DNA from 3 places in the Paenibacillus sp. FSL R7-0312 genome. Region 2 is predicted to be linked to each of the others. Evidence: predicted binding sites of a transcription regulator. Region 2 holds the regulator's gene; each other region holds the start of a gene.

Evidence for each region. Region 2 encodes Rex, which represses fermentation and respiration genes when NADH is low (regulators of the CRP and FNR family bind a similar motif). Its sites were predicted from a motif close to TTGTGAAATATTTCACAA; they were not measured.
Region 1: MKX70_RS18425 (polymer-forming cytoskeletal protein) is a predicted target of Rex. The motif match lies at 6,862-6,879, and genes of this name have one in related genera.
Region 3: MKX70_RS05990 (cytochrome ubiquinol oxidase subunit I) is a predicted target of Rex. The motif match lies at 4,151-4,168, and genes of this name have one in related genera.

What each region holds. Positions count from the first base shown of each region.
Region 1 covers NZ_JBBORE010000001.1:4,208,868-4,219,027, forward strand. The annotation lists gene MKX70_RS18380 (hypothetical protein) at 1-89, shown strand, start outside; gene MKX70_RS18385 (hypothetical protein) at 173-541, opposite strand; gene MKX70_RS18390 (hypothetical protein) at 721-936, shown strand; gene MKX70_RS18395 (CPBP family intramembrane glutamic endopeptidase) at 1,098-1,856, shown strand; gene MKX70_RS18400 (serine hydrolase domain-containing protein) at 2,765-3,721, opposite strand; gene MKX70_RS18405 (hypothetical protein) at 3,779-4,339, opposite strand; gene MKX70_RS18410 (anti sigma factor C-terminal domain-containing protein) at 4,579-5,571, opposite strand; gene MKX70_RS18415 (RNA polymerase sigma factor) at 5,572-6,066, opposite strand; gene MKX70_RS18420 (GNAT family N-acetyltransferase) at 6,231-6,812, shown strand; gene MKX70_RS18425 (polymer-forming cytoskeletal protein) at 6,959-7,516, shown strand; gene MKX70_RS18430 (hypothetical protein) at 7,686-8,366, shown strand; gene MKX70_RS18435 (transposase) at 8,356-10,116, shown strand.
Region 2 covers NZ_JBBORE010000001.1:4,064,963-4,075,122, reverse strand. The annotation lists gene MKX70_RS17810 (aminoglycoside adenylyltransferase domain-containing protein) at 495-1,262, opposite strand; gene MKX70_RS17805 (cell wall elongation regulator TseB-like domain-containing protein) at 1,551-2,072, opposite strand; gene MKX70_RS17800 (amidohydrolase) at 2,099-3,400, opposite strand; gene MKX70_RS17795 (redox-sensing transcriptional repressor Rex) at 3,387-4,040, opposite strand; gene dinG (ATP-dependent DNA helicase DinG) at 4,258-7,116, opposite strand; gene MKX70_RS17785 (hypothetical protein) at 7,233-7,874, opposite strand; gene panD (aspartate 1-decarboxylase) at 7,989-8,372, opposite strand; gene panC (pantoate--beta-alanine ligase) at 8,365-9,255, opposite strand; gene panB (3-methyl-2-oxobutanoate hydroxymethyltransferase) at 9,257-10,123, opposite strand.
Region 3 covers NZ_JBBORE010000001.1:1,390,476-1,400,635, forward strand. The annotation lists gene yycI (two-component system regulatory protein YycI) at 1-538, shown strand, start outside; gene MKX70_RS05965 (MBL fold metallo-hydrolase) at 555-1,361, shown strand; gene MKX70_RS05970 (hypothetical protein) at 1,330-1,536, opposite strand; gene MKX70_RS05975 (S1C family serine protease) at 1,893-3,140, shown strand; gene MKX70_RS05980 (cold-shock protein) at 3,535-3,735, shown strand; gene MKX70_RS05985 (cold-shock protein) at 3,828-4,058, shown strand; gene MKX70_RS05990 (cytochrome ubiquinol oxidase subunit I) at 4,282-5,670, shown strand; gene cydB (cytochrome d ubiquinol oxidase subunit II) at 5,674-6,687, shown strand; gene cydD (thiol reductant ABC exporter subunit CydD) at 6,687-8,450, shown strand; gene cydC (thiol reductant ABC exporter subunit CydC) at 8,447-10,160, shown strand, end outside.

The DNA of each region.
Region 1 (10,160 bases), 140 kb from region 2:
TCAAGCAGCAGGATCCGGAGTTAATGCGCAGTGCGCTGCATTATTTTCCGAGCTGGGAACATGCCTTGAAGAACGCCGGATTGCTGTAATTGAATCAGATGCGCAAAAAACCGGAAGCTCCGCAGCACACTGCGATTCTTCCGGTTTTTTGCGTGCCGCCAGCTGAATAGGGTTACTTCTTGTGCGGTACAGCCTTGGGGCTCTTGATCTGCAGCTCGATGGCCTGCTGATTCAGCTGCAGCTCATCCATATAGGCTTTGACCTTCATTTGCAGCTTGTGCAGCATTAGGATATGCATATCATGAATACGGTCTTCGATACAGAATGCCGAACAAGCCAGATATCCATCTGTATAGGATTTGGTATCATCCACTACCGTATTCAATTTTTCTTTGTAAATCCGCTTTACAGGGCCGCTTTCGGGTTTGATTTCATAGTAGCGGTTCGTTTCCGTCAGCAGTCTCCAATGAGTGACATCGACATCATATTCATCCTTCTCCAGCTGGACGGTTACTTTAAAGATTTTAATAGGACTGTTCATGTTGAGCGAAACCTCCTGCAACCCCCATACGTATGTTCAATTCTCACTATAGGACTCAGAGATTATAGCATGCGTCAGCCGTATTTCCCACTGGAATATTAGGTAAAGTGATGTGATATATTGCAGTAGCTATTACAATGTAGGATATGACAATACGGTTATTTTAAGGAGAGATTGTATTGAAAGAGCTCATCATCGTAAACGGTACAATGGGCGTTGGCAAGAGTTCATCAGCACTCAGGCAGCGGATGCAGGAAGATCATAGAACGGAGGAGCAGATCAATCGGAGTCTGGAACGGATAAGAACTTATGCAGGAATGCATTCACATACGGTGGATACAAGTGAGATGGGGCTGGATGAAGCAGTTCTGCTGATTAAAAACAGATTGTTGTAGAAGGCGGCAAGTCAGCGGATGAATCCATTCATGTGTTCGCTAGTAGAGGAATGAGAACTGCAGTGAAAATTGTAGTATATTTCCAAGGGATCGTTTACAATAAATCCATTATTGTCCTTGGATGACAATGATGAAACCAACTACATAAAAGGAGATAAGAGATGAAGAACACCGCTGCCAAAGGACACCCTGTTATTTTCTCGCTGATGCTGGGAGTCGTCCTGACCTTTCTAGTTTCAGTAGCATCTGCAGTAGCATCCATTCAGGAGTTTGGAGACATGGGGATAAGGAATGCCCAGGCCTGTGCTTTCCTGGTTATGGCCATCATCGTTACTGTATATATGAAGCGGAAGGATTCCTCACTAGTGAGATTCGGCTTCCGCAAGCTTGACGCCAAGCAGGCCAAACCTGTGCTGTTCTACATCCCCCTGCTGATTCTTGCGGTAGCCCAGCCGGTTATGGCTGGAATCAATGTGAAGATGACGGCGGCTGAAGTGATCAGTATCGTGATCATGACGATGATTGTGGGGTATACTGAGGAATCCATTTTCCGGGGAATCATCAGAGATAAGCTGAAGCATAAGGGCCCTGTATTTTATATTATTTTCTCGTCCGTATTCTTTGGTGTTCTACATATGGTCAATGCGTTTGGCGGAAAAGATATCATAAGCACACTTCTCCAGGTTGCCAATGCACTGCTGCTGGGCTGCGTCCTCGCCTTACTGATTGAGGCAGGCAACAATATCATTCCGCTGATCGCCTTTCATTTCATTTATGATGCTCTGGCGATGGTCAGCAATGACAATGTGGAGAATGAGGTTCTGTTTGTGGGTATTCTGAATATCATGTACTTAATTTATGGTATCTATCTGTTAGTGGTCTTGACCCGGCGGAATGAAAATAATAGTCTGTCCATGTAAATAAACCGGCCGGCATTCTGAAATTTATCCCGAATGCCGGCCGGAAATCTGTTCAATGATAACGCATACATGACATGGATACAGCATGCGGGAGCAAATAATCTTTACAAAGAGTAATCGTTAGACATGGGCATTCTGCTCATAAAGAGTGGGGAATATCAAGGATAATGACGGGATATGCAGTTTTTTGAAGTTTTAAATTTTATCGATCCCAGTGTATAATGTAGACATCACCAAAGGAACCACAAGCAACAATATACAGGTGGTAACCACAGGTGATTGCCTCATTCCTAAATTTAGCAATGAATGAAGGAAAGGAGAGAATCCCGATGTACTAGCGTTAGCGAAGCGTGCCGGAATCGGCTGCTGATAGGGAAGGTGGATGATAACATCTTCTGGCAGATCGTGGGTATGCGGGAACCCAAGAGCAAATCTTTGAAGATGAACCAAAGCTATTCATTCAAGCAAGAGTAATCTTGCGGAAGAAAGAGCGTGATTCCGTTGAAAAAGGTTAGCGAAGCGTACTAAAACGATTCTTCACAGCAGGAAAAGCGTCCGTGAAAACGTTTTTCGTGAAATCGTGTACGCGGGAATCCACCCCATATGCAGGACATGGAGCAACACTCCGAATAGGAGCGAACGGGCAACACGGTAATATGAAATTAGAACAATCACCATGTCAGGGATATGGCTTTGTTACCAGGAGGAAATGATTGAAGTGAATACAGGAATTAACACATAAATCCCCGTGCCTCAAGCAATCAGGCAGCGGGGATTTATGCGTATATACATAAGCTGCTCCATTTCGCCCTTCCGGCTGAAATGGAGTTTTTTGAATTTCTTCAGCGTACAGGAAGAAGGCGGGGAGCTGCTTGGTTTCACCGGAGAGGCAGCTTATTTGCAAGCTGCTAAAGTCCGCTTGGATTCATAAGCTGCGGTGCGATATACTCGCCGAATACGTCAGGCGGCGGATTGTTGCGGCCCCGCATATTGTCCCGGGTCAGCACGACCACCGTCTCAAGCTCCGGCAGTACATATACAAACTGCCCTGCATAGCCCCGTGCATAATAATAATCCACCGCAGCAGACTCTCCGGTTCTGGTATCACCTGCTATTGAGTCTGTCCACCAGTGCCAGCCGTATCCGCCATGGCGGGGCGGCTCAGTCTGCATAGCGGGCTGTGCCGAACGTGCTACCCATTCGCTGGAAATAATCTGCGAATTCTCCCAGACTCCCTGCTGTAAATACAGCTGTCCGAAATTCAGCAGGCTGGCAGGCCCCAGTTTCAACCCGTATCCGCCCGTATGGATGCCTTGGGGATCACTCTCCCACTCATACTCCGTAATTCCGAGAGGTCCGAAGAGATATTGCTCGGCGAATCTTGCTGTGCTCATTCCTGAAGCCTGCACCACAATAGACGACAGTAATTGCGATATCCCTGAGTTGTACTCCATCCGGGTACCCGGTTCATCCGCAAGCGGCTGCTCCAGTACATAGTTCACCCAATGGGGGGAACGGGTCATCTTGGGGAAGGAATTCGCGCCGCCGAATTCGGTCCAGCGAAAGCCGGCAGACATGGTGAGCAGCTGTCCGATTGTAATTTGCTGCTTGCGTGTATCAGCGTCACGGCTGAGCTGCGGGAAGAATTCGCTGATAGGAGCCGAAGGACCGGAAAGCTGGCCTTGGTCCATCGCGATGCAGACCAGCGCGGAGAGTATGCTCTTGGTGCAGGAGTTGATCTTGGCAATCTCGGAAGAAGTGCACTGATCTCTATAATGTTCAAAGATCAGACGGCCCTGCTGCTGGATCAGACAGCTCCGCAGGTTCAGCGGCTCAAGGGAGTCGGAAAGTGCTGACAGGTTCATAGTTGTGTCCTTTCGTGAAACACACCCGGCCACCGTATGAACGGTGGCCGGGTGGTTCTAATGTAATCCGAAATGCGCCTCAATTCTGGACAGCATCTCTTCTTTGGTAGTATGGGCATTTCTTATATAGTGCTGCACGTGATGCTGTCTTGCCTGCTGCAGAGAACGATGTGTATTCTCAATGATACCATCCAGCGTCTCACGCTTAGCCCGTTCCGGATCGGATAGATCAGGGAAGAGATCCAGCATTCCCCGCAGATGATCACGGTTGAAGTAGTCCCTGCGGATCAGCTCGTCCTCCGCATACACATATACGATCCGCTCGTCACCAGCTATAGCCCGCAGAAATTCCGGTGCAATATCCGTGTCCACCACAATAGGCTTGGCATTACCCATCTGCAGCAGCTCGAGAATGATAAATTCTACGCTTTCTTCCGCAGCAGACACCAGCCACTGGTTCCTGTCGTTATCCGGTCCAAGGAAATACCATTCCCAGTCAACGAAATACCTGAGAATCGCCGGATGGTCCTGCGGATTAGCCAGCTGCTTATATTCAAACGAATGATCATCGGAAGAATAATAATTCATTCCCCACTTGGCGGATATCAATTCGGCCATGGTGCTTTTACCCCCGCACGGCCCTCCGCAAATCCAATACACATGCTTCAGATATTGTTTCAATAAACGGTCTGAAATTTTCAACTTTCATTCCCCCTGTAAATGATTACTGAAGAGCGGGGGATACTCTGATTCTGCTTGCATGAAATGTCCAGGTCGCCGGCATCTGCTTACACCACCTTTGAAGGATTCCTTTGTATTATCTCAGTCTGCTGTATAGATGTCCAATCCAAGGCAGCTTAGTCAGGAAGCGAGGTGGTATCAGAGACAACACCGAAGGTTGATCCTTTGATATAAGCCTGGTTCTGCAGAGCTTCCAGCTGTTTAGCGGTGCCGGTTACGACTGCGCCAATGATTGTGATATCCTCCGGCTCCAGAATATCATTATCCCCGGCCAGGCTCTGATGAACCTGATCTGCTTCCCAGGTGAAGTTCCTGCCGTGCTTGCGCAGCTGCTCGACACTGTTAATGAAGGAGTCCACACCGCCGTAAGGAGCGAACTGCTCGCCGTGAAATCCGTAGATAATCATCGAATCAGCCGCGATGGTTTGCCGCGTTTCCTTCAGGTATTTTTTATAAGAGGGGGTATATGCATCCGTCCAGAACCAGACAGGCTGCACCCCGGCAGGGATAAGCTTCCGGGTCTCTTCCAGCGTATAGGCTTGGTCAAAAGACAAAGCCAGCTCCACAAGTGTATCGTCTTCCAGCTGCTTCAGCAGACTGATGCTGTCCTCGTACGTTTCATAAGCGATCTCCGGATGGTAAAAGATCATTTCCCGGTCCCCTGTGGCAGAGTTGTAACGGTGTGTGGATGCTGTGCTCAGCTGTTCCGGCAGAGAAATCGCTCCGAATGCGCCATACCTGCCGGTGGAGCGGCCCAGCAGATTATAGGATTCCTCGATGGGCTGCCAGATATAAGGCTTATTTCCCAGCCATTTGTAAGTCTGATTGTAGGTTTCGCCGCCAAAGCTATCTAATTTCACCGACTGGTTGCTGATGTGCACATTGGGGGCGCTGATCTCATTTTTCCAGAGAATCTCTGATTGTACCTTGCTGCCCTGATACAGCCTCAAATGGTAGAGGCCATACCAGATAACGGCGAGAATAATGGGGGTTACGATAACAATGATGCCAATGGTCTTCAGGGTGGAGCGGAGTCTGGCTTTGTGAATGAGCTGCTGAGCCTGCTTCCCTCCGAAAATAAACTGGTCCTGTTCTTGATTCTGTTCCATTTATTGACCCTCCCTATAGTGTTTGATGAATTGGTTTTTGGCGCGCGTAACATGAGTCTTGAGCGTATTCTCATTCATACCGTACAGGGATGAGAGCTCCTTGTAGGTCAGGTTCAGCTCATATTTGAGAATCAGCAGCTCCTGATGCTGCTCAGAGAGCAGAGACAGTGTGTCGCGGATATTCTGTGCGGTTTCCCGCCTCAGCAGCTGAATCTCCGGCAGATGGGTCAAAGAAAGAAGCTGAATGTCGTCAACATCGACCGTGGGATGGCGTTTATCTTTCCTCTTAAGATCATAGAATTGATTAGTCGCTACCCGGAACATCCAGCCCATGACTTGTTTCGGGCCGATGCCATCCTGATAGATTAAGTATTTATAACAGGTGTCCTGAACGATATCTTCAGCATCCTCGCGGGCGAGTCCGCGTTTTCTCAAGTACCGGTATAGCAAAGTTCCGGCTTGCTGCAGAAAGTGATGAATGGTTTCTTTGGCCATGTCCTGCCCCCTTCCCCTATACAACGCTAAGCTCCGTGAAAAGTTTACAGCAGCCGTTACATCCAGTATTCCTTAATTATAAATGTTCACTACCGGCAACCGCCTCACCTATTCAGTTAATATAATATCAGTATGTAAAATATTAGCTGCATCGGAGGGTATCTATGTATCAGGATAAGGAATTGGTGATTCGGCCCATAGCTGAAGGGGATCTGTTCAGACTGTGGGAGCTCTCACATAAAGAGGAAGCACCGGAGTGGAAGAAATGGGATGCGCCTTACTACGAACACAAGCGGATTCCGTGGGAAGAGTATTATGGGAACAGAGCGGAGATTGTTGGATGCGGAAATAATTGGGTAATAGAAGTAGAGGGCGAGGTTATAGGCGACGTCAGTTACTATTGGGAGCATAAGCCATCCTTATGGCTGGAAATGGGCATTATCATCTATGATCCGGCATATTGGAGCAGTGGTTACGGGACAAAAGCTCTCAGGCTATGGATCGGTCATCTGTTCAATGCTTATCCGCTGGTCCGTGTAGGCTATACCACATGGTCCGGGAATGTGCGGATGATTAGGACCGGGGTGAAATTAGGCATGACGATGGAAGCAAGACTCCGGAAATGCCGGTACTACGACGGGCAATTCTATGATTCTATTCGAATGGGACTGCTTAGAGAGGAGTGGGAGGCCTTAGAATTGAAAGGATCAGCCGCTGAAGGTTCGCGTACAAAATTAGACAAATAAGCATGAAATGCCTGCATTTTGCACGATATGAAACAATCAAAATGCTTGTTTGTGAAAAAAGACACAAATTCGTGAAAACTATCACTTTGTTATCATAAAATTTTAATATATAATAAAGTTAATTAAAAGAAACAGGGGGAATAAAAATGAAATTATTCAAAGTTTTAGTAGTAGCAGGGGTATCCGCAGCATTGTTGTCGGGTTGTGGATCGAATAATAATGCAGCTAATGATGCAGGGGCAGCAGCAACTACAGCTCCAGCCACAGAGCAGACTGATGCAAAAAGCACGGCTTCGATCGTTAACCAGGCAGATGCCTTCACTGCTGCTGTAAGCGAAAGCGGCAACTGGATTATAGCGGTTCTGAACGATCTGACCGTGGACAAGGATGTTGTTGTAGCCGGTGAATTCCATGACAAAGGCGATGCAAGTGCAGCAATCTATCGTAAGCTTGCCCTGTATGCACAAGATGCAGACCACAAGGTTACAGCTACCTATACTCTGACAGCACCTAAAGTAACTGTGCAGAGCGAGAACTTCCGCGTTCAAGGCGGTACAATCAAAGGTGACGTATATGTAGAAGCTAACGGATTCAACCTGTACAAAGATGCTACCATCGACGGCAACCTGTACTATGCAAGTGAAGATGTGAAGGCTACTGCTGTGATCGAAGGCAAAGTAACCGGAGCAAATGAAGTTAAATAATTCAATCCTAATACAGCAGCTACATTAGTATATTGTATTGCAAACAGCCTGTAGACAGGCCCTCTGGGGCTGGCTCTATGGGCTTTTTTGTATTCTGTCCGGAAATATTCTATAGTATTATGGAAGGTATTGTAAGCGTAAACACATGGGACAGGGGATGCAATTATTCATGAAGAATAGCCGGAGATTGGGGATGGCTGCCGGAGTGATTCTAGTTTCCGTAGCCGTACTCTATTTACTTTTGTATATGTATGAAAGACCTGGCGGATGGTCTGACCAGCGGATGTCCCGCTTACTCGGAATGGAGCAGACCCTCCAAATTCCACTTGGCAAAAGTCCGGAAGAAGCTGTCCGGCTGTTCCGCGGCTCCGACTCGATGACAGTAATTCATCAGGAGCCTGCAGCCAGAGGGGAGCTGGTATTTCTTACCCGGGCGGGCCAGCAAGATAGCAATAATCTTCAAGTAGAGTATGTCCGCAAAACCTGGCTCGGATGGAAGTGGGTATGGGGAGGCGGCTACGGAATGGGCGGAGATCCGGACAGCTCTGCATTAAACTATATGTGTTTTCCTGAACTGGAGCATATTTCGACTCCATTTCCCATGGTGATCGGAGAAGTTCTGAACCCGTCCATTCAGCATATTACAGTCGAGCAGAAGGAGGCAGGGACGGATAAATCTGAGGCGAAGCTTATTAAAGTCGGATCAGACCGGACGATTTGGTTCGCTTTTCAGCCGGCTACGGCGGGTGTCCCGTTTGAGATTGAAGGACTTGATGAAGCGGAGGGAATGATTGCATCCAAAATAATAACAGACGCAAGAGACAGCGGAGCGATTCCGCTTGGTAAATGAAAATAAAAGTGTGGGGGCACTCTCACCCCCTTCGATGATGGAAGTGTTGCACAAAGTACAACAATTTCCTTGTAATATCAGCCGTAATCGCAAATTGTTGTACGAAATGCAGTATTCCTCCGTCATCAAGCCGATAAATGGGATAATTGTTGTATTTCAGAGTCAATTTCATAATTCCAAACCCTTGCTGGGACTGTTTTTTTTAGGCATAAAAAAAGGAGTACCTCCCCAAGTTCTCGAAGATATAGGCGACCAAACCAACACCCGAGAACGAAAAGAGGTAATCCCTATCTATTCCATTCGACAAGAAGAACTGTTTTCCTTCAAGGAATTGTTCCTGATGCGCCCGGAAGATAAATACAGCCAAATCTTTGAACACTTAGATCTCGCCAAGGTTCTGCACGTTCTTCGGAAAAAGAACAACCGGGGCCGGCCCGAACAACTGAATGTACCTGCCATGATCTATTCCTTGCTCATCGCTAAAATGGAGAACATCGAGTTTGTTTCTTCCCTGGTCTGGCGTCTTACCCATAGCGAAGAGTTTCGGGCGCAGTGCCGATTTACCGGCTCCGATAATATCCCGAGCGAATCTTCGTATTCCCGTTTGATTCATGCGCTGGAGCACACGGGGATGCTTGAAAAACTGCAGGATACCTTGGTGACCTCTGCCCTAGAAGAAGGCTTTGTAACCGGCACACATATTGCCGTGGATTCCTCCATGGTCGAGGCTTGGGATTGCCAATTTAGCGAATCGGCCGCCAAGCGCCGTGCGGCTCGCCGAGGGCAAAAGCCAAATGAGGCTCCAGGAGCCCAGCAACTTCAGTTCAAACTTCCCGAGCCTGAGCCTGAGGCGGCTGTGAACGAACCACCGAAGAAACCCGTCTACGACAAGCGTGGACGTCCAACGAATGCGGCAAGGGAACGCCGGCGTCAGGAACAGGAAGCATATGACCAAAGTCTCGGACCGTTTCAGAAAACCATTGAAGCGATGTTACCTTACACGTATGACGAACTGCTGGCCGCGCTGCCCCGGCATGCCGCGCGTTGTGACAAGAAAAATACGAAGGGTCGAATGACGAGCTACTACGGTTTCAAGGCGAATCTGCTCGTCGATACGGACTGCCAGTATATCTTGAGCGGCCTCTTTAGTTCGGCGAATCTGAATGACCAGCGCATGGCCGTTATTCTTCTCAAAGGCCTGCCCCTGAAGTTTCCCACACTGAAGGTAAAGCATATCTTGGGCGACAAAGGGTACGACTGCGCGTCTATCTACCAGTTGATTCATTCGTTAGGTGCCTATCCGGCGATTCCCATGATTCACCGCAAAGATCCGCCCGAGGGAATGAACGTGGACTACACGCCGGTATGCTCCCAAGGACATGCCTACCGCTACGACAGTTTTGATGCCAAGTACGAAACGCTGAAGTATACCCAGCCGAGCGAGTGCAAAGGCTGCCCACTACTGGGTTCCGGATGCCAAAAGGTGTTTAAAATCCGCATCCAAACGGATTTGCGTAAGCATACCTATCCCGCAAGAGGGAGCGAAAGCTTTACAGAGCTGTACAAAAAGCGTACGGCAGTGGAACGTGTTTTTGCCTATCTCAAAGAGTATTTTGGCATGAAACGCACACGTCACCGCGGCGTACGGGCAAGTGTCGATTTCCAGCTCAGTACACTAGCTTACAATCTTAGTAAGTTTGCATTGGACAAGTTGAACAAACAGTTGAGCAAATCCCAGCAAGTAGCCTAATTTTCTAAAAAATGACCTCAGATCTGGGGCCGAGTCTAACTATT
Region 2 (10,160 bases):
ATCATAAGTGTATATACCATTTTACATAAAAGTGTGAATATATTTAAAATTTTTGATTCTAATTTCTGGATGATCCAGTAGATTATCTTTCTTATCGGCAATACATGTGGACAGATTTAGCTTTGCTGGTAGGGTAACAGAAAAAGAGCGCCCTCTAGGCAATATATGCCTGTGGCGCTCTCTTTTTGTATGACATGGACTTAGGAGTCGCATTAATTCCTCCAGGACCAAAGCTGAAGCGGCTTTACCCTCTTTGTGAGGGTCGACGCTTCCATTATCCGTCTGCCGCTGGTGCGGACTCAGGTTCCGTTAATTGTGCAGATTAGGCGGATTTGCGGGCCCAGCGGACTCAGGTTCCGTTAATTGACCGATTACAACCCATTTCAGGCTCAAATGAACAAGATAACAGAATCTCAGTCCGCTTTGATGCCAAAATAAGCTTTTTAGAAGAAATAGGGGCTTCTCAGTCCGCTTCACTCAGCGATAGTTTGAATTTACACTTTAGCTTGATGCTGTCTGATTTCGCCGGCCATGTATTCTGCATAATCAATTAATAACGCATGATCATATCCGCCGCCGCTTATCCCTCCGCTATATTCATCCAGGCATTGCTTAAGCAATCCGTGATATTTAGCCGGCAAATGCTGCAGGCCCCACTCCCCGCCTTCCTTTTTGGAAGACACAGCTTCTTCCCGCACAAAATACAGCACCCGGCACAAATTCAGTGTGTAGTACACTGGAGAATCTATGATTTGCTGAGCTGCATCCCCAATATCACCAAGGATAGAATCCAGGTAATATTGCCGGTCCACCGGCAGAAACGCATCGCGGATAGGTTCGCCGTACAAAATAAATCCCCGCTGATAGACTACGGCAAATTGAGCCGCAAGATCTCTATCCTCATAACCGCCGCACAGATAATGCTCATCCTTTCTGTACCGGTCCAGATGAAAGTCCGAGAAATGAAACTCAAAAGGAGTAGGATGTACAAAGTTCTTCAGGTATTGCTTCAGTACAACAGTTAGCTCAATCCCGCGCTGGTTAGGCAGACTGTCGTGATAAGCTATCACTTTCTTGGCCAGTTTCCGGCTGACCTCTACAGGCAGCTTGTCGTGTATGACAATCAGCAGATCAATATCACTTTTATCCGGATGAAAGCAGCCCATCGCCAGCGAACCGTGCAGATAAATCCCGGACAAATTTGTCCCCAGCTCCTCTTTGAACAACGTTACCGCCTGATCTAAATAGGCTAGAATTTCCAACTTCGTGATCCTCCTGAATGTCAGTTATGGTTGAAGCAGATGCCGGGAATGAATACTTCCGATATGACAATCCGGTATGTATCATCGCATATACTGAGATGCTATCCAGCTGTCAAGCCATCGAAATGGATTCATCTATTCCTCCCCTATTATTAAGCCATAGCTCCAAGTAGGCTACAAGTCCAAGAATGGTTATAGATTGTTCTCTCCCTTGAAGAACCATTTAAAAAAGCGGGAGAACAGTTCAACTGTCCCCCCGCTCCTGCTGTAGTCCATTCTTGCTGCCGCTTACCGGTTGGGCAGGCTATACCCTTCACCGATGGCACTGCCGTCTGTGAAGCGATAGAAGCTGTAATAGAACCTGCCGTCCTTTTTGTAGAACAGCTGCCAGGCATATTCTCCGTTATACACTCCCGGCAGCAGCCGTTTAATCGTAATACCCGGAAGCTGGGCAGCTATAATATCACGGATCTGCGCCTCCGAAGTCCCTTTGCTGAGCTCCTCCGCATATAAATCATTTTCGCCTCCGGCTGGTTGGCCTTCCTTGGTAAAGCGGACCCAAACCATCAGCTTGGTTCCAGCATCATTTTTTCCGGTAAGCACCCAGTAAATCGCATTTTCATCCCAGACGGATTTCTGTGCTTTGGATACCTCAGTTAAGCCAGCCCGTGCTCTGGCAATCTCTTTGGCTTCACTCCGCTCGTTCCACTGATCCTTCATAATGTAGGCATAAAACTGGCTTAGTCCGAACAGAAGGAGCAGAACCAGGGAAATCCCCAGCGGAAGCCATTTTCTCCTCTTCTTCAACATGCAGCTTCCTTTCCAAATAACCTAAATTACCGTTTCAGCAGTCCTTCGAACGTTTCCTGCGCTTTGCGGCGGATAGCCTCTTCATCGAGTGTCAGACATTGTCCGTGCTTCACAACCTGTTTACCGTTGACCCAGACATGTTCCACATCCTTGGCACTAGCCGAATACACGGCATGGGACAAGAGGTCGGTATGCGGCAGCAAATGCGGCTGATCAATATCAATCGCAATGAAGTCAGCCTTCATCCCTGCTGCAAGCCGGCCTACCTGGTTCAGGAAAATCGAATGTGCACCATATTCTGTCGCCATGAGCAGCGCCTCAGGAGCAGGTACTGCCGTTGGATCACCGCTTACGCCTTTATGAATCAGCGCGGCCAGCCGCATTTCCTCAAACATATCAAGATTGTTGTTGCTTGCCGCGCCGTCCGTACCCAGGGATACCTTAACTCCTGCTCTAAGCAGCTCAGGAACACGGGCTACTCCGCTCGCCAGCTTCAGGTTGCTGCCGGGATTATGAGATACGCCAACATTATGGCGGGCCAGAATCTCAATCTCTTCATCGTTCAGATGAACACCGTGGGCGATCAGGGACGGCCGGGTGAACATTCCCAGCTTCTCCAGATGCGCGACCGGACGCAGGCCGTAATCGGCCACATTCTGCTCCACTTCATGGCGCGTTTCGGACATATGCGTGTGCATCGGCAGATCAAGATCATGTGCCGCCTGAACAAACTTCATGAAAAACTCCGGAGGACAGGTGTAAGGCGCATGGGGCGAGAGCATTGCAGTAATTCTGCCGTCAGCCTTGCCATGCCAGTTCCGGGCAAAAGCAATCGCCTCCGCCAGCTTGTGGTTCTGCACCTCTTCCGGACACAGGCCAATAACACCGCGCATAAGTACTGCACGGATGCCTGACTGCTCCGTAACCTCAGCAACCCGGTCCATATGATCATACATATCGAGGAAGGTCGTAGTGCCGCCCTTCAGCATCTCAAGAACGGATAGTGAGGTGCCCCAGTATACATCTTCACCGGTGAATTTCTCTTCCATCGGCCACATTTTTTCCTGCAGCCAAGCCTGCAGCACCATATCATCGCCGTAGCCGCGCAGCAGCGACATCGCCGCATGGCCGTGGGTGTTGACGAGACCCGGCATGAACAGCAGCCGGCTACCGTCAATAACCTCGGCATCCTCTTCAATTACAGGCTTCGCTTCACCTATGTAAGTAATCAGATCATTTTCGATGGTCATATAACCGCTCAGCACCGGCTTATCGCTGCCAGGAACCAGAAAACGGCCGTCTTTAATAATGGTTTTATTGCTGCTCATCTTCAGCTTCGTCCTTTCCGTCATGCAAATAATAAGCCAGACTCTGCAAATCCGTAGTGAAATCGGCGGCATGAATCCGGATATTGGATGGAGTCTTAAGAATTACAGGGGCAAAATTCAGGATCGCCTCAATGCCCGAATCCACCAGAATGTCAGCAACGTTCTGTGCTTCACTGTCCGGAACGGTAATAATCCCAATACGGATGCCCTGTGCACGGATGGTATCCCCCAGCTCACTCATCGGCTGGACAGTCAGCGAGTTGATCTGCTGGCCTACCTTAGGCTCATAAGCATCAAATACAGCTGTAATCTTCATCGTATCCTTCAAGTAGGCATTGTAATTCGACAAGGCGTGGCCGAGATTACCTGCACCTACCAGAGCTACATTAATCTGCTGGTCCAGCTTCAGAATATGCCGGATCTTCTCAATCAGATAAGAGACATCATAACCAATGCCCTTTCTGCCGAAATCACCAAAATAAGCCAGGTCCTTGCGGATCTGGGCGGGGTTGAGATCAAGCTTCTGTCCCAGCTCCTGAGAAGAAACTGTTGAGATTTCACGTTTTTGGAGATCGTTCAGGAAACGCAGGTACACTGGGAGTCTGCGAACAACGGCCTCTGATATTTTATCCGATTTCATGTTTTCTCCTCCTAAAGTTTTGATAGCATATGCTGCTTGATTCAACTTCACAAAACTTGCTTCGTAAGCATACGCTTAGTTTTGATAGCATAGCTTCACTGCTGTTAAGCCGGTTATAGGAACCGTGCTCCAGGCCTGCCCGTTTAGGCAGGAGCCGTGGAGCGCGGGACTTCAGAACAATAATTACTTATACATAATATCAGCCGGCGACGGATTATTAAACCCCGCCATCTTCAAGCCATTCTGCAATCCGCGGAACGATCTGATCCGTCAGCATATGCTCCATCTTGGGTCCGGGCAGCGAATACAGGAAATACTTCCCATAATAAGATTCGATTACCCTGGTATCATATACAATAACGATTCCGCGGTCCTGCGCGGTGCGGACCAACCGCCCGAAGCCTTGCTTGAAGCGGATTACGGCCTGCGGGACGGACAGCTTCATGAACGGATTCTTCTTCTGTGCCTGAAGCAGCTCAGACTTCGCTTCAGCCAGCGGATGATTGGGCGGCTGGAACGGCAGTCTGACAATAGCCAGACAGGTCAGAGCTTCCCCGGGAATGTCTACACCTTCCCAGAAGCTGCTCGTCCCCAGCAAGACTGACGCCGAGCTGTCCTGGAACCGACGGATCAGCTTGCTCCGGCTACCGCCTTCTACGCCTTGTCCAAGCACCGCGATATCCTGCGAAGTCAGGGCTTCTTTCAGCGGATCATAGACCTGGCGCAGCATCTTGTAGGAGGTGAACAGCACCAGCATCCGCCCGCGGGTAGCCACAGCAGTTTCTGCCAGAGAATGAACCAGTGTGTCCACAAAGCGGGCATCCCCAATGCTTCCCTTGACACTAGGGAAGTCACGTGGAATGACAAGCAGTGCCTGCTCACGGTATTTGAACGGTGACGGAAGCAGAGCTGTCTGTAGACGTCCCTGCTCTGCAGCCTCACCAAGACCGAGATTATCGATCATGAACTGGAATGACTTATCCACAGACAAGGTAGCCGATGTCAGGATGATACTCTTCTTCTTATCGAAGAACAGTTCCCTGAGCTGAGTGCTCACATCCACCGGAACGGCATACATCTGCAGCGACTTGCCGCGGTAATTGCCGCTCCCCTCCAGCCAGTACACGATATTCTCGTCATTCAGTCCCATAAAGAAACGGATCTGCTCCCGGATGGAGGCCAGGTCCTTGAACAACCCGCCGATATCCGTCACAAGACTGTCCGAAGAGGACTGACTGTCCGTATCACGCATCTCACTGAGCATTTTATCACCCTTGCGGATGATATCGCTCAAGCTGAGATGGAGTGTATTCTCCAGAGCGGCCAGCTCCTCCCACTCTTTGGGCTTCTTGCCCGGCTGCAGGCGTACGACCAGTTGGCCGGCTTCACCGGCTCCGGCATCGCTGCGTTCAGGCAGCAAGCCGAAGAGCTTGTCGCTGAGCGTATCCCAGGACTCCTTGACAGTAAGCAGATCCGGATAGATCCGGTCGATAACGCCGCTCCATTCCGAAGCCTGCTCACTGCCGGACGATTGCAGGGTCTGGCGCAAGGCCGGCAGCTGTCCGCTCCGGCTGTCCTTGTACAGACGGGTGAGCGTATGCGCCACGGTAAAATATTTCATCTGCATTCCGAGATGTTTGCCGGCAATGTCCTCCAGATGATGAGCCTCATCAATTACGAGATGCTCGTAAGCCGGAAGCAGCTGATGCCCGGCCTTAACATCTGCGAATAACTTGGAGTGGTTGGTCACCACCACATCGGAAATACCGGCTTCATGCTTGGCCCGGTGATAATAACATTTCCGGAACCATGGGCATGAGCGTCCCAGACAAGAGTCGGTATCACTGGCTACGGTCTCCCAGAAATCACCGCCGCGTCCGCTTAAGTTCAGCTCTTCATCATCGCCAGTCTCCGTCTGGGTCAGCCAGACCATCATCTGGGCGGCCGTAAGCGCTTCTTCCCTGGGACTTGTGAAGTCCCTTTTATTCATTCTATGTTCAAACTTGCGGAGACACAGATAGTGACCTCTCCCCTTAAAGATCGCTGCCTTGAACGGGAAGGGCACAACACTCGTCAAAAGAGGGATGTCGCGCTCACGCAGCTGATCCTGAAGATTGATCGTATGCGTGCTGACCATGACCTTCTGATTACTGCGCACACTGTGATATATGGCTGGAAGGAGATAGCCCAGCGATTTGCCGGTGCCGGTTCCTGCTTCAATCAGCAGATGCTTATCCTGATCAAGCGCCGTCATGACCTCCTGGATCATCAGTTCCTGGGCTTCACGGCTCTCATACTGCGGCAGGGTATCCTTCAGGCGCTTGGTTACCTCTTCCATATACTCCCTGAAGGTAATATTCTGCAGCGGGTTGTCAGATCCTTCCTCCCGGGGAGGAGCCAGCTCTGCCCAGTCGCCTACAGCAAGGGCCAGCTGGCGGTAGAAGGTCAGGTCCCCTTCCGGCTGGAAGGTCTCCATTTCGCGCTCACGCAGCAGACCGTCGAAATACCAGGCCAGGTCACTATCTTCATCGGCGAATAGCTCATTAAGCCGCTGGATGGTCAGGAGAGGTAGGCTGTCCAGCTCCTCCAGACATTTCAGCAGCACAAGCGCAGTCGCGAGGGCATCACTGTCCGCCTGATGGGGACGCTCATGGGTAAGGCCGAAATGGCTGCTTACGGACCCAAGCTGATAGGTAGTCAGCGAGGGAAAGCATATTTTGAGAAAATCGATCGTATCCAGAATCCGGCCCTGAAACGGCAAATAACCACAGCGGTCCAGCGCATTCTGCAAGAAATGAAAATCAAACGCCACATTATGTCCAACCAGCACAACATCATCGAGCAGCGGCACCAGTTCCATCATCATCTCATCAAGTTCCGGCGCATCCTGCACATCACTGTCTGTAATTCCGGTCAAGCCCGTAATAAAAGGAGGAATGGGTGCTCCGGGCTTGACATAGGAACCATACACCCGGGAGATGGACCTGTCTTCCTCTATAATGGCAAGGCCAACCTGGATGATCTCTCCCACAGATTGGGTTCCCGTAGTTTCAAAATCAAGCACGGCAAATTTCATTATAAGTTCTATTCCCTTTCACTTGAGACTCTTTATCAGCATAACAGAAGTTACGAAAAAAGGCGATGCACACCCTGGTGAAGCAGGGCCACATCGCTTGAATGGATGAATATTAATTATAAAAGCGAGACCAGCTGTTGTCCGAACTGAAGCTTCCCGCCCCGCTTGCGGCAAACCTCCAGGTTAACGTTTGGCTCAGGAAGAGCGGGATCATGCAGCAGAGAAAGACTGAACAGCTCACTAGCTTCATTAAAACGTTCCTGAGAAGCTCTGATGCAGCCAAGCGCATTATAAATCATCGCCTTCAGCTTCGTTTCACGGATGAGGCCGAGCATATGATTCAGATGCCCCCATGCCGTCTCCCCTTCACCCTCCTGCAGATAAGCCATGGCCAGATACAGCCGGGCAGCCAGACTGTCCGGATGCCGTGCAGTGACTTCCTTGAACTGCTCAATACATTTGCGGTACATAAGCAGCTTATAATAACCCTGACCCCTGACAAAAGCATCCATAGCAAGCTCTGGCGCTTCCTCCTCAGGGATTTCCTGCTCCGGCTGCGGCTGAAAATCTGCCTGATCGCGGAACTGGCTAAGCTTCTCAGCAAAGGCCAGCCATTCATCCATTACATCATCGCTGATCCTGTGGAGCATATTATATTTGGATAAAAGGTCGTTGCGGCGGGCACCCTCCGCAGTAGGATAGTCAGCACTGATCTCCTGCAGCATCTTGTTCATCTCAGCAAATAAATGTTGAAACACCGGACATCCCACCCTTACTGATAATGAATTCAGCTTAAGCTTGCCTGACTTCATTTTTCACAAGTCGGGGTGTCTTCATCCCTGCCATTGATTACATGGCTCAAACAGCGGGATTTAGGCAATCGTCGCGTGAATCTCATGATCCGCCAGCTTCACCGGCTGATTGTCGGCATCTACAAATACAACAGTCGGCTTATGCTCCGCCAGCTCTTCGGATGACAGCATCGCGTAGGAAATGATGATAACGATATCCCCCGGCTGCACGAGGCGTGCGGCTGCACCGTTCAGACAAATAACGCCGCTGCCGCGCGGGCCGGGGATCACGTAGGTTTCCAGTCGGGAGCCGTTATTGTTATCCACGATCTGCACCTTCTCGTTCTCCAGCAAATCCGCAGCTTCCATCAGATTCTCATCAATGGTAATGCTGCCGACATAATTCAAATTGGCTTCGGTGACGGTAGCACGGTGAATTTTGGATTTCATCATATGTCTAAACAAGAGCGTGAGCCTCCTTGGGAATAAATACATTATTGTCGATCAGGCGGGTTCTGCCGAATTTCACGGCAAGTGCCATAATCACCTCTCCGCCGGCAGCACTCAGCTTACTGCCGCCTTCCAGGCTCTCCAGATCCGGGAAAGTCAGGATTTCCGCGTAATCGATGACCGCAAGCGGGGATTCAGCAATAACCGAAACCAGCATCTCCCGCGCCTCATTCACTGTTCTCACCTTGCCGTCTTCCAATGCCTGGCGGACTTCGCGCAGGGAACGGGACAACACCAGTGCCTGTCTGCGTTCTTCAGCGCTCAGATATACATTGCGTGAACTGAGAGCCAGTCCGTCTTCTTCCCGCACGATCGGGCAGGCGATAATTTCAACATTCATATTCAGGTCCGCTACCATCCGGCGGAGAACAGCTACCTGCTGGGCATCCTTCAACCCGAAGAAGGCATAATCCGGCTGTACAATATTGAACAGCTTGCTGACCACCGTAGTCACTCCGTCAAAATGTCCCGGACGCGAAGCTCCGCAGAGCTGTGTAGTAAGTGAAGATACCGATACTCCCGTGCGGATCGGCTGGGGATACATTTCCTCGACACTAGGTATAAATACAATATCCGCACCCTCGCGTTCAGCAAGCGCCAGATCACGCTGCTCATCGCGGGGATAGGAAGCGAAATCCTCATTAGGGCCAAACTGCAGCGGATTGACAAATATACTCATCACCACTGTGCCGCTCTTCTCACCTGCTGCGCGCAGCAGGCTGGCATGGCCTTCATGCAGATAACCCATGGTAGGTACAAAACCGACCGGCCCATGGCCGCCTTGACGCATATATTCCAGCGCTTCACGCATCTGTGCAATCGTTCTGACTACTCTCATCTTATTTCGCTCCTTTGCCGGTACCGCCGTATAGGGATTCCAGTACCGTTTCATCCGCATTAAACACATGTTCCTCTGCCGGGAAGGAGCGGTCTTTCACTTCCCGTACATAGCTGCTGATGCCTTCACGGATCAGACTGCCGACATCGGCATAGGTTTTGACAAACCGTTTCTCCCGGTAAGGGGAGGCATAGCGCAGCACATCATGGAAGACCAGGACCTGACCGTCACAATAGCGGCCCGCGCCAATGCCGATGGTCGGAATATTGATTGCCTTGGAGATGGCTGCGGCCACTTCTTCCGTCACCAGTTCAAGCACGATACCGAAGGCTCCTGCAGCTTCAAGCGCCTTCGCTTCATCGATCAGCCGCTGTGCATCCTTGGCATCCTTGCCCTGGATCCGGTAGCCGCCGATCATATTCACCGATTGCGGAGTCAAGCCGATATGTCCGAGAACAGGCACGCCGGCGGCAACTACAGCGGAGACCGCATTGCAGATTTCAAGGCCGCCTTCCATTTTGACGGCATGGGCCTGGCCTTCCTGCATCAGCCTGCGCACCCCGCGCAAGGTCTCATCCACACTTCCGTGATAGGTCATAAAAGGCATATCCGCGATGATAAATGTGTTCTGCGCCCCGCGCTTCACCGAACGGGTATGGTAGACCATATCGTCTATGGTAACCGGCAGGGTGGTATCGTAACCAAGCACGACATTCCCGAGCGAGTCTCCTACCAGAATCAGGTCGACACCTGCCTCCTCGGCGAGCAGGGCTGATGGATAGTCATAAGCGGTCAGCATGCTCAGCGGCACACCTTCCGTTTTCATTTTTTTCATTTTGATAATATTCAGCGGATGTTTCTCAGCCATTAGCTCTCATTCCCCTTTTCCATAAAATACGCGTTAC
Region 3 (10,160 bases), 2.7 Mb from region 2:
GCCGGATATCACGTACCGCTATTCCGGAGAAGAGCAGAACGAAGTGCCAGTGAAGCTTAAGGAGCCGATCGACAGCAAGCTGATGTATTCCTCGTTCTCCGAACTGAGCAGCCTGCTGGAGAGCCAGATTACGGATATTGCAAATTACCGCTTTGATTCACAGGAGAGCGAGGTGGGCAAGTTCGTGCTTCATCCGCTGGTGGACAATAAGTGGTCACTGTTCAGAGTAAGGCTGGAGCTGATTAACAGTGACCAGAAGATTGTGGCGTACCGATGGCCGCAGATTGAGATCGGTGCCAGCCGGAGCGATAATCTGCAAAAGGTGCTTCCGGCCTCGCAGGCGCTCAGCAGCCTGATCGAGAAGTATTTCCCGGCCAATTCTGCGGTGAAGGAGATTGAGCTTGGCTATTACGGTGAATTATTCAACTCCGAGAGCCAGGTGGCTTCGCCGATGTGGCGGTTTATGCTGGAGAACGGCAGCGCCTATTACGTGGATGCAATAAGTGCGGACATTATCAGTCCTAAGACAACAGAGTAGAAGGAGCAGGAGAGATATGGGGATTTCATTTACAGTACTGTCCAGCGGTTCTACCGGGAATGTGACGGTGGTGCGTAACGGCGAGACCACGCTTATGATCGATGCGGGCCTTAGCGCGAAGCGCATTGATGAGCTGCTGGCCATGCGCGAGCTGACGGGAGCAGATTTAGACGGGATTCTTGTGACCCATGAGCATTCCGATCATATCAAGGGGCTGGGGGCGATTGCGCGCAAATACGATCTTCCGATCTATGCGAATACCAATACCTGGGGAGCGATAGAGAAGGGAATCGGCAAGATTGCTGAGCATAACCGGGTCATTATGGAAACCGGGCAGCACCGGGATTTCGGCAGTATGCGGGTAGAGTCGTTCGCGATTTCCCATGATGCTGCGGAACCGGTAGCCTACAATTTCTACGACGGCAAAGAGAAGCTGTGCGTAGCGACAGACCTCGGGTATGTCAGTGATAAGGTGAGGACGGCAATATCCGATGCCGATGTGCTTGTGCTGGAATCGAATCATGATATTGAGATGCTGCGGATGGGGCGTTACCCGTGGAATACGAAGCGGCGGATTCTTGGCGATCTGGGGCATTTATCCAATGAGGCGGCGGGAGCGGCGCTCAGCGAGATACTGACGGGGCGGACCAAACGAACCTATCTGGCCCATTTAAGCAGAGACCACAATATGATGGATCTGGCGAAAATGTCCGTACGCGGGGCGATGGAGGACCGGGGCTGCTTCTTCAAAGACAGCGAGTTCAGGCTCTGTGATACTTATTATGACCGGCCTACGCCATGGGATAAGGTGAGCCAGTCATAAGACGGTCCAGTTCAGCGATTTGGTGCTCCAGCTCCTGACGGGTGAATAGCCCTTTGGCAATCAGCAGCTCAATCAGTGCACTTTGGACAAGAATCAGATGATAGTGTTCATCCTTGAGATCCCCCAGCTTGCCGATAAACTGTACCAGATCCATACTTGTTGAGAATGACTCCATAGTCCGGCCCTCCTTTTAAATGAATTGTAGCAGTAATGTAAATATTTCACATGTTATTTAACACAGAAAAAATGTGGGCGGCGCTGTTGCCTGTGATACAATCATATAGAGCGTTCTAATACTATTGTAGTCTTTTAAGTTGCAAAATATTCCGTATATAAGCTTATAAACTTTTTAGTAGGTTGAAAGAATAGGAGACACCCCTTGCGCTTAGAACCCACAGGAATGTGGTGAATGAATCAAGTGAAACCTTTTAGCACTTTGTGAAGTCTAAGAGTTATAGCGGTTAAGCTCGGGCGTGGTTGCTTGGCGTTCAGGTCTTGAATGCGGTGGCAATAGAGGGGAGAGGATTTAACGTGGGATTGTTTGATGATGATTTCTATTCAACCAAGGTGTCGAAGCGCAGAACCGGCAAACAGGGTACCTCCAAAGGATATGCCGAAGGGAAATGGTCTGTCCGCAAGTCGCGTCGTTCGCTTACAACCTGGCAGATTTCCCTGATCAGTTCAGTATGCAGTGCGGTTGTGGCTGTATTGCTGTTCAGTCTGGTCACGGGGCAGCTGACCGAGGAGAAAGCGCAGGCACCGGCGGTTATTGATAAGGTAGCGGTAAGCAGCGCGGATCCGTATGACCGGATTATTCAGGCTGCTGCGCTTGTCCGCCCGGCGGTGGTAAGCATCATTAACCATAAAGAAGACAACGAAGAACTCAATATTCTCGATGAGTCTGCACTAGGCTCGGGGGTTATCTATAAAAAAGACGATAATAAGGCGTTCATCATTACCAATAATCATGTCATTGAAGGCGCCGGCAAGCTGGAGATTGTGACGGTAGACGGCGAGACCCGCAAAGCGGAGCTGGTTGGTGCTGATAAGGTGAGCGACATTGCAGTGCTCTCTATTGACGCCAAAGGAATCAACACCGTTGCGCAGATCGGCGATTCCTCCAAACTGCGTCTGGGTGAGACGGTCATTGCCATCGGCAATCCGCTGGGGCTTGGGGATACGCTCACTTCAGGTATTGTCAGCTATACGGAGCGGACGATTCCTGTATCGCTGAATCAGGATGGGGTATACGACTGGGAGCAGGAGGTTATCCAGACCGATGCTGCGATTAATGAAGGCAACAGCGGGGGCGCACTGGTCGATCTGGACGGCAAAGTGATTGGCATCAACACGATGAAGATCTCTGATACGGGTGTGGAGGGGCTGGGCTTCGCCATTCCTGCCAACCATGTGATGGAGACTGCCGACGAGCTTGCAGCTAAAGGGAAAATCGCCCGTTCATACCTGGGTGTGTACTCTGTGGATCTGAATAATCCGTATGTACCGCTGGCTGAAGACCAACGCAAAGAGCTGAACCTTCCGAATACGGTAACCGACGGGGTTGTGGTATTGGATGCAGTGGGACCGGCGAAGGATGCAGGCCTGCAATTCAACGATGTCATTACCAAGTTCGATGATAAGTCGATTACATCCACCTTGTCTCTGCGCAAATATTTGTATGATCACACCAAGATCGGCGATGATCTGCAAATCACATTTTACCGCAATGGTGAAGTGAAGCAGGTGACGGTACAACTTCTTGAGAAACCCGAAGAATAAAACCGGAAGCTGCCGTATATAATAATAGTGCAGTCACGATAACGGAAACGGTTCATGCCGTCCTCTTATGCAAAATATGAGAGGACGGTGCCCGTTTCAAGTCCAAAATAATGGGGTAAACAATGATATCAGCTATAAATATTACAATTTAGTACAACTGATAACCCTTACATTGGGAAGATGACCTTATAAGGGAAAAAACGGAGAAATTCGGATAGGACAGCTTGCCTTTGTTATTAAGGTGTGGTAACATGAAATTATTCATACAATTGATACCTAATTCTCGCATTGAAAAGGGCTGTCAAATGAATTACAACCTTTCTCAATGTGTGAATTTTTTCTTTGTCTGAAGATAAAAAGAACATATTAATTTAAATTTGTGGAGGTAACACACATGCAAACAGGTACAGTTAAATGGTTCAACGCAGAAAAAGGATTCGGTTTCATCGAAGTTGAAGGCGGAAGCGACGTATTCGTTCACTTCAGCGCAATCACTGGCGACGGCTTCAAAACTTTGGACGAAGGCCAACGCGTTGAATTCAACGTTGTTCAAGGCAACCGCGGACCACAAGCCGAAAACGTTGTAAAACTGTAATTAATAGAAGGTACCGTCCCCGCTTGTGAAAGTTGGGACGGTCTTTTTTTATCGTTACTGAGCTTGTAACATAAAGGAAGGGAGGAACGGCGATGAACTACCGGAAGAAGCCTTTGGAGGAAGTACCGGAAGAAAATACCGCAATATGGGCCTGTACCAACGATGGATGTAACGGATGGATGAGGGATAATTTCGCATTTGAGCATGCGCCTTCTTGCCGTCTCTGTCATTCCCCGATGGTTCGTAGCATGAAGATGCTGCCGCAATTGCTTAATTCGAATGGCGATCTCAAATCGCTTAAGAAAGGTATTTCCATTACCTAAACCAATGCCTTTATGGATCAAGACAACTATAAATGATGGACAAATCCAAGACGGTGAAACCGTCTTATTTTTTTTGCTTTCTTTATGTAATATTGTGATATTTGTCACAAATTTATTGAATTTCATGCTGAATCAGGGTGTATAATGTGATAATTATCACACTTAAGGCCCTGAAAATTTGACAGAATAGACATATTGAATGGGGAGAAGGAAGGGGAGAAATATGGATACAGTAATGCTGTCGCGTATACAATTTGCGTCGACGACGATTTTTCATTATTTCTTTGTGCCGGTATCGATCGGACTAGCGCTCTTAATTGCTATTATGGAGACCATGTACGTTAGAAAAGGCAATGAAGAGTACAAAAGAATGGCGCAGTTCTGGGGGAAGCTGTTCCTCATTAACTTCGCAGTAGGCGTAGTGACAGGGATATTGCAGGAGTTCCAGTTCGGAATGAACTGGTCTGACTATTCGCGCTTCGTCGGTGATGTTTTTGGAGCCCCGCTGGCTATCGAAGCTTTGTTGGCCTTCTTCCTGGAGTCCACATTTATCGGAATCTGGATTTTCGGCTGGGATAAGGTATCCAAGAAGGTCCATCTCGTCTCGATCTGGCTGGTAGCCCTCGGAACGATGCTGTCGGCATTCTGGATTCTGCTGGCCAACTCGTTCATGCAGCATCCGGTAGGCTTCCAGATCAATAACGGGCGGGCTGAAATGAATGACATTTTCGCATTGATCACTAATGGGCAGCTGCTGGTGGAGTTTCCGCATACAGTGCTTGCCGCCTACGCTACAGGCGCATTCCTAGTAACGGGTATCAGTGCTTATAAATTGCTTAAGAAGCAGGATGTTACCTTTTTCCGTAAATCGTTCGAGATCGCGGCTATTGTCGGTATTATCTCTTCATTTGGCGTAGCCGTAGCAGGCCATGCCCAAGCGCAGTATCTGGTGGAGACCCAGCCGATGAAGATGGCCGCCTCCGAAGCATTATGGGGTGAGAGCGGTGACCCGGCACCTTGGACAATTTTTGCCAATATCGATACGGATAACAAAACCAACAGCAATGAAATTCAGGTTCCATATCTCCTGAGCTTCCTGTCCTACAGTAAATTCTCCGGTGAAGTGAAAGGGATGAATCAGCTGCAGGCGGAATATGAGCAGGCGTACGGACCCGGAGATTATATCCCTCCTGTCAAAACAACCTTCTGGAGCTTCCGGATCATGGTTGCGGCAGGCTCGCTGATGATTGCACTTGGCGTGTATGCGATCTACCTCATGTGGCGCAAGAAGATGGACAAACCGAATACCTGGTTCATGCGGTTCATGTTCTGGGGGCTGCTGCTCCCGCCGATTGCCAACACTTCGGGCTGGATTATGACGGAGATGGGGCGACAGCCGTGGACAGTATTCGGACTTATGACTACAGAAGACAGTGTATCGCCTAATATTACAAGCGGACAGGTGCTGTTCTCCGTAATCTCCTTTACAGCGATTTACGCCATACTGGGTGCAGTGCTGATCGGGTTGTTCGTCAAGGTTATCAAAAAAGGCCCTTATGCTATGGATAACGAACACGGTGAATCCCACGATCCGTATAACAAGGAGGATTAACCCATGTCACTTAATGAATTATGGTTTCTGCTGATTGCGGTGCTGTTTGTCGGGTTCTTCTTCCTTGAAGGATTTGACTTCGGCGTAGGGATGGAGACGCAGATTCTGGCCAAGAATGATACAGAACGCCGGGTACTGATTAATTCCATCGGGCCGTTCTGGGATGCCAATGAAGTATGGCTGATTACGGGAGCCGGCGCAATGTTCGCCGCATTCCCGCATTGGTACGCGACACTCTTTAGCGGGTTCTATATTCCGTTTGTGTTCGCTCTGCTGGCGCTGATTGCCCGCGGTGTTGCTTTTGAATTCAGAGGCAAACGCGATTCGAAGGTATGGCAGAAGACTTGGGATGTCTGCATCTTCTTCGGCAGCTTCCTGCCGCCGTTCCTGCTGGCTGTTGTATTTGCCAGCTTCATCAAAGGCTTGCCGATTGACGGGGATATGCAGATGTATGCCGGCTTCTTCGATATCGTTAATGCCTATACAGTTGTAGCAGGAATTACAGTAGTCCTGCTGTGTCTGGTACATGGATTGATGTTCACTACACTACGCACCCTTGGAGATTTGCAGGAGCGGGCACGCAAGCTGGCCCAGAAGCTGCTGTTTCCTCTGGCAGCGCTGCTGGTGGCCTTCGTTATTATGACGTACACCATGACGGATATCTTCGATAAACGCGGAACGCTGCTGTGGATTGTAGTCGTTCTGGGTGTAGTTGCTTATCTGCTTGCCGGATACTTCATGACGAAGAAGAAGGATGGTTATGCCTTCGGAATGACCGGAGCAGTAATGGCGCTGTCGGTGGCTTCGATCTTCATCGGACTGTTCCCGCGGGTCATGATCAGCTCGCTGGATCAGGCGTTCAACCTGACGATTACGAATGCGGCTTCCGGCCACTATTCACTGAAGGTAATGACGATTGTCGCGCTCACGCTGCTGCCATTCGTGCTGGGCTATCAGATCTGGAGTTATTTCGTCTTCCACAAACGGGTTCACGAGAAGGAGCATCTTGAATACTAATGGATAAAAATTTGCTTGGGTACAAAGGAGTAAAGCCTGTCTTTCTGCTTGTCGGCTTCCTTACCCTGGTGCAAAGCCTGTCCATTCTTCTGCTGGCCAAATCGCTGGCAGAAGTTGTCTCTGCGCTGTTTGCGGGAGAACCGCTGAAGGAACAAGGGGCTAAATCGCTCTTGTTCCTTCTTGCGTTTCTCGTGCGCCATGCCTGTGCCATGCTGATGAGCCGCACGTCTTACCGCTTCGCGGAAGCTACCGGCAGCAGCATGCGGAGACAAATGATGGACAAGCTGTTCCAGCTGGGACCGAGGCTGGCAGGCGACCGGGGAACCGGGAATGTGGTCACACTTGTGCTTGAAGGAGTAACGAAGTTCCGTACTTACCTGGAACTGATTATTCCGCGGATGGTCGGCATGGCAGTAACACCGGCTCTGCTGCTTGTCTATGTGTACACCCAGGATACGTCCAGCGGTGTCATTCTTACCTTAACGATGCCTATTATTATTGTCTTCATGATACTGATCGGCATGACGGCCCGCAAGCAAATGGACCGCCAGCTGAAGTCCTACCGTACGCTTTCCAATCATTTCGTGGATTCGCTGCGCGGGCTGGAAACGCTGAAATTCCTTGGGCGCAGCCGCAGCCATAGCGAGAGTATTGCTACGGTCAGTGACCGCTACCGTTCAGCCACGATGCGTACGCTGCGCGTGGCCTTCCTGTCTTCATTCGCCATGGATTTCTTCACCATGCTGTCGGTAGCTTCGGTTGCAGTAAGCCTCGGCCTGCGTCTGGTAAATGAGCAGATGACACTCGTAACGGGCTTAACCATCCTGATTCTGGCTCCGGAATATTTCCTGCCGGTACGGCTGGTGGGCGCAGACTTCCATGCCACACTCGACGGCAAGGAAGCCGGAGAAGCGATGAAGAGCATTATCGACCGTGAGACCGTGCAGGCGAAGCTGCTGGAGCCGGGGGGACAGGAAGCTATACAGGATAGCAAGGCACCTGGAGCGGTTTTCACGTGGAACAATAATAGCAGTTTACGGCTGAATGGCGTCAGCGTGAAATATGAAGATGACGGTGTCCCCTCGCTTGAAGAGGTGAATCTCGACTTCAAGGGATATGCCAAGATCGGAATTATCGGGGAGAGCGGAGCAGGCAAGTCCACACTCGTGGATATCCTGGGCGGCTTCCTTCATCCGACCTCCGGTAACATCACAATTAACGGAAATGGGGTCAGTGCGCTTACGGATGAGGAGTGGCGCAGGCAGACCGCTTATATTCCGCAGCGTCCTTACATCTTCAGCGGCACACTGGCTGACAATGTACGCTTCTATTATCCCGAGGCTACGCAGGAGGCTGTTGCGGCAGCACTGGAATCTGCCGGGTTATCGAAGCTGATATCCTCGCTGCCTGGCGGCTTGGATGAAATGATCGGCGGCGGCGGACGTTCGCTCAGCGGCGGACAGGAGCAGCGTGTGGCACTGGCCCGCGCCCTGCTGAGCAGCCGCCCGGTGATGCTGCTGGATGAGCCGACGGCTCACTTAGACATTGAGACAGAATATGAGCTGAAGGAAACGATGCTGCCGCTGTTCGAAGGCAAGCTGGTGTTCCTGGCTACGCACCGCCTGCACTGGATGACCGATATGGATCTGGTTGTCGTTATGCAGCAGGGACGCGTTGCCGAAATCGGCACACACAGCGAGCTGACGGCCCGTAAGGGTGCTTACTATGGGCTTATTCAAAGTCAATTGGAGGGAATCCATTGAAACGTGAAGGATGGTTTGCTCCCTATTACTCTGCCTACTTCTGGCGGTTTGTACTGATCATTGCACTGGGCGCGCTGACGGTCTTCTCGGCATCGTCCCTGATGTATACCTCGGGATTCCTGATCTCGAAGGCTTCAATTCCGCCGGAAAATATACTGATGATCTATGTGCCGATTGTCGGCGTGCGCACGTTCGGGACAAGCCGGGCCGTCATCCACTATGTGGAGCGGCTTGTGGGACATGATACGATTCTGCGCATTCTCTCGAAGATGCGCATCCGGCTCTACAACATTCTGGAGCCGCAGGCTTTGTTCCTGTCCTCGCGCTTCCGGACCGGGGATATTCTCGGCATGCTGGCCGATGATATCGAATATCTGCAGAATGTGTATCTCCGCACGGTCTTCCCGAGCATCATCGCACTCCTGATCTATGCGGCAGCTGTTATCTCCCTCGGCACGTTTGATCTGGCGTTTGCCCTGCTAATGGGCTTGTACATGCTGATCCTGGTAGTCGTATTGCCGCTGATCTCTCTGTTGTTCACCCAGAAACGGCAGCGTCAGGTGAAGCAGGAGCGTAACCGGCTGTATCAGAAGCTGACCGATGCCGTGCTGGGTCTGGGCGACTGGGTCATCAGCGGACGGCAGAGCCAGTTCGTCGATACCTATGAGGCCGACGAGCAGACTGTCGCCCGCACGGATGGTGCGCTGCGGCGCTGGGCGCGGGTGCGCATGTTCATCGGCCAAGCCGTTGTCGGGCTTGGCGTGCTGTCCCTGCTCTACTGGGCAGGCGGACAGTATGCCGATGGAGCGATTGCCGGAACGCTGATTGCCGCGTTCGTGCTGGTCGTCTTCCCGGTAGCGGATGCCTTCCTGCCTGTATCCGAGGCCGTGGAGAAAATTCCGCAATACCGGAATTCACTGGAGCGCTTGGATGGGGTGGAAGCAGCAGAGGGAGCTGTGCCGCTTGCGGCCGAAGCAGCCAAGAACGCAGAAGCCAAGGCGAAGGCTGCCGCTGCTGTGCAGGCTATCCAGGCCAGCGGGCAGGCCCATATTAAACTGAAGTCGGCGGGCTACCGCTATGCGGCGGGAGACGACTGGTCAGTGCAGAATATGGTGCTGGACCTGCCGCAGGGCCGGAAGGTTGCTGTCATTGGCCGCAGCGGAGCCGGTAAATCGACGCTGCTTAAGATGCTACAAGGCGTGATCACGCCAACCATCGGCTCAGCCACGATTAACGGAATTGACGCTGCGGCTTACGGTGAGCAGATTCCGCAGCTCATCGCCGTGCTGAACCAGAGCCCGCATCTGTTCGACACCACGGTGGCGAACAATATCCGGCTCGGGGACCCGGGTGCTTCGGAGGCAGCGGTTAAGCAGGCGGCAGCCCTGGCGAAGCTGGATCCATTGATCTCTTCGCTGCCGGAGGGCTATAACACTCCGGTACGCGAAGCAGGGCAGCGCTTCTCCGGCGGAGAGCGCCAGCGGATCGCTCTGGCCCGTATTCTGCTGCAGAATACGCCGGTCGTTGTGCTCGATGAGCCAACGGTTGGCCTTGATCCGCGCACGGAGCGCGAGCTGCTGGCCACTATGTTCGAGGCGATGGCGGGTAAGACGCTGATCTGGGTTACCCATCATCTGGTGGGTGCGGAGCAGATGGACGAGGTGATTTTCATGGAGAATGGCCTGGTGGAGATGCGCGGCACCCATGCGG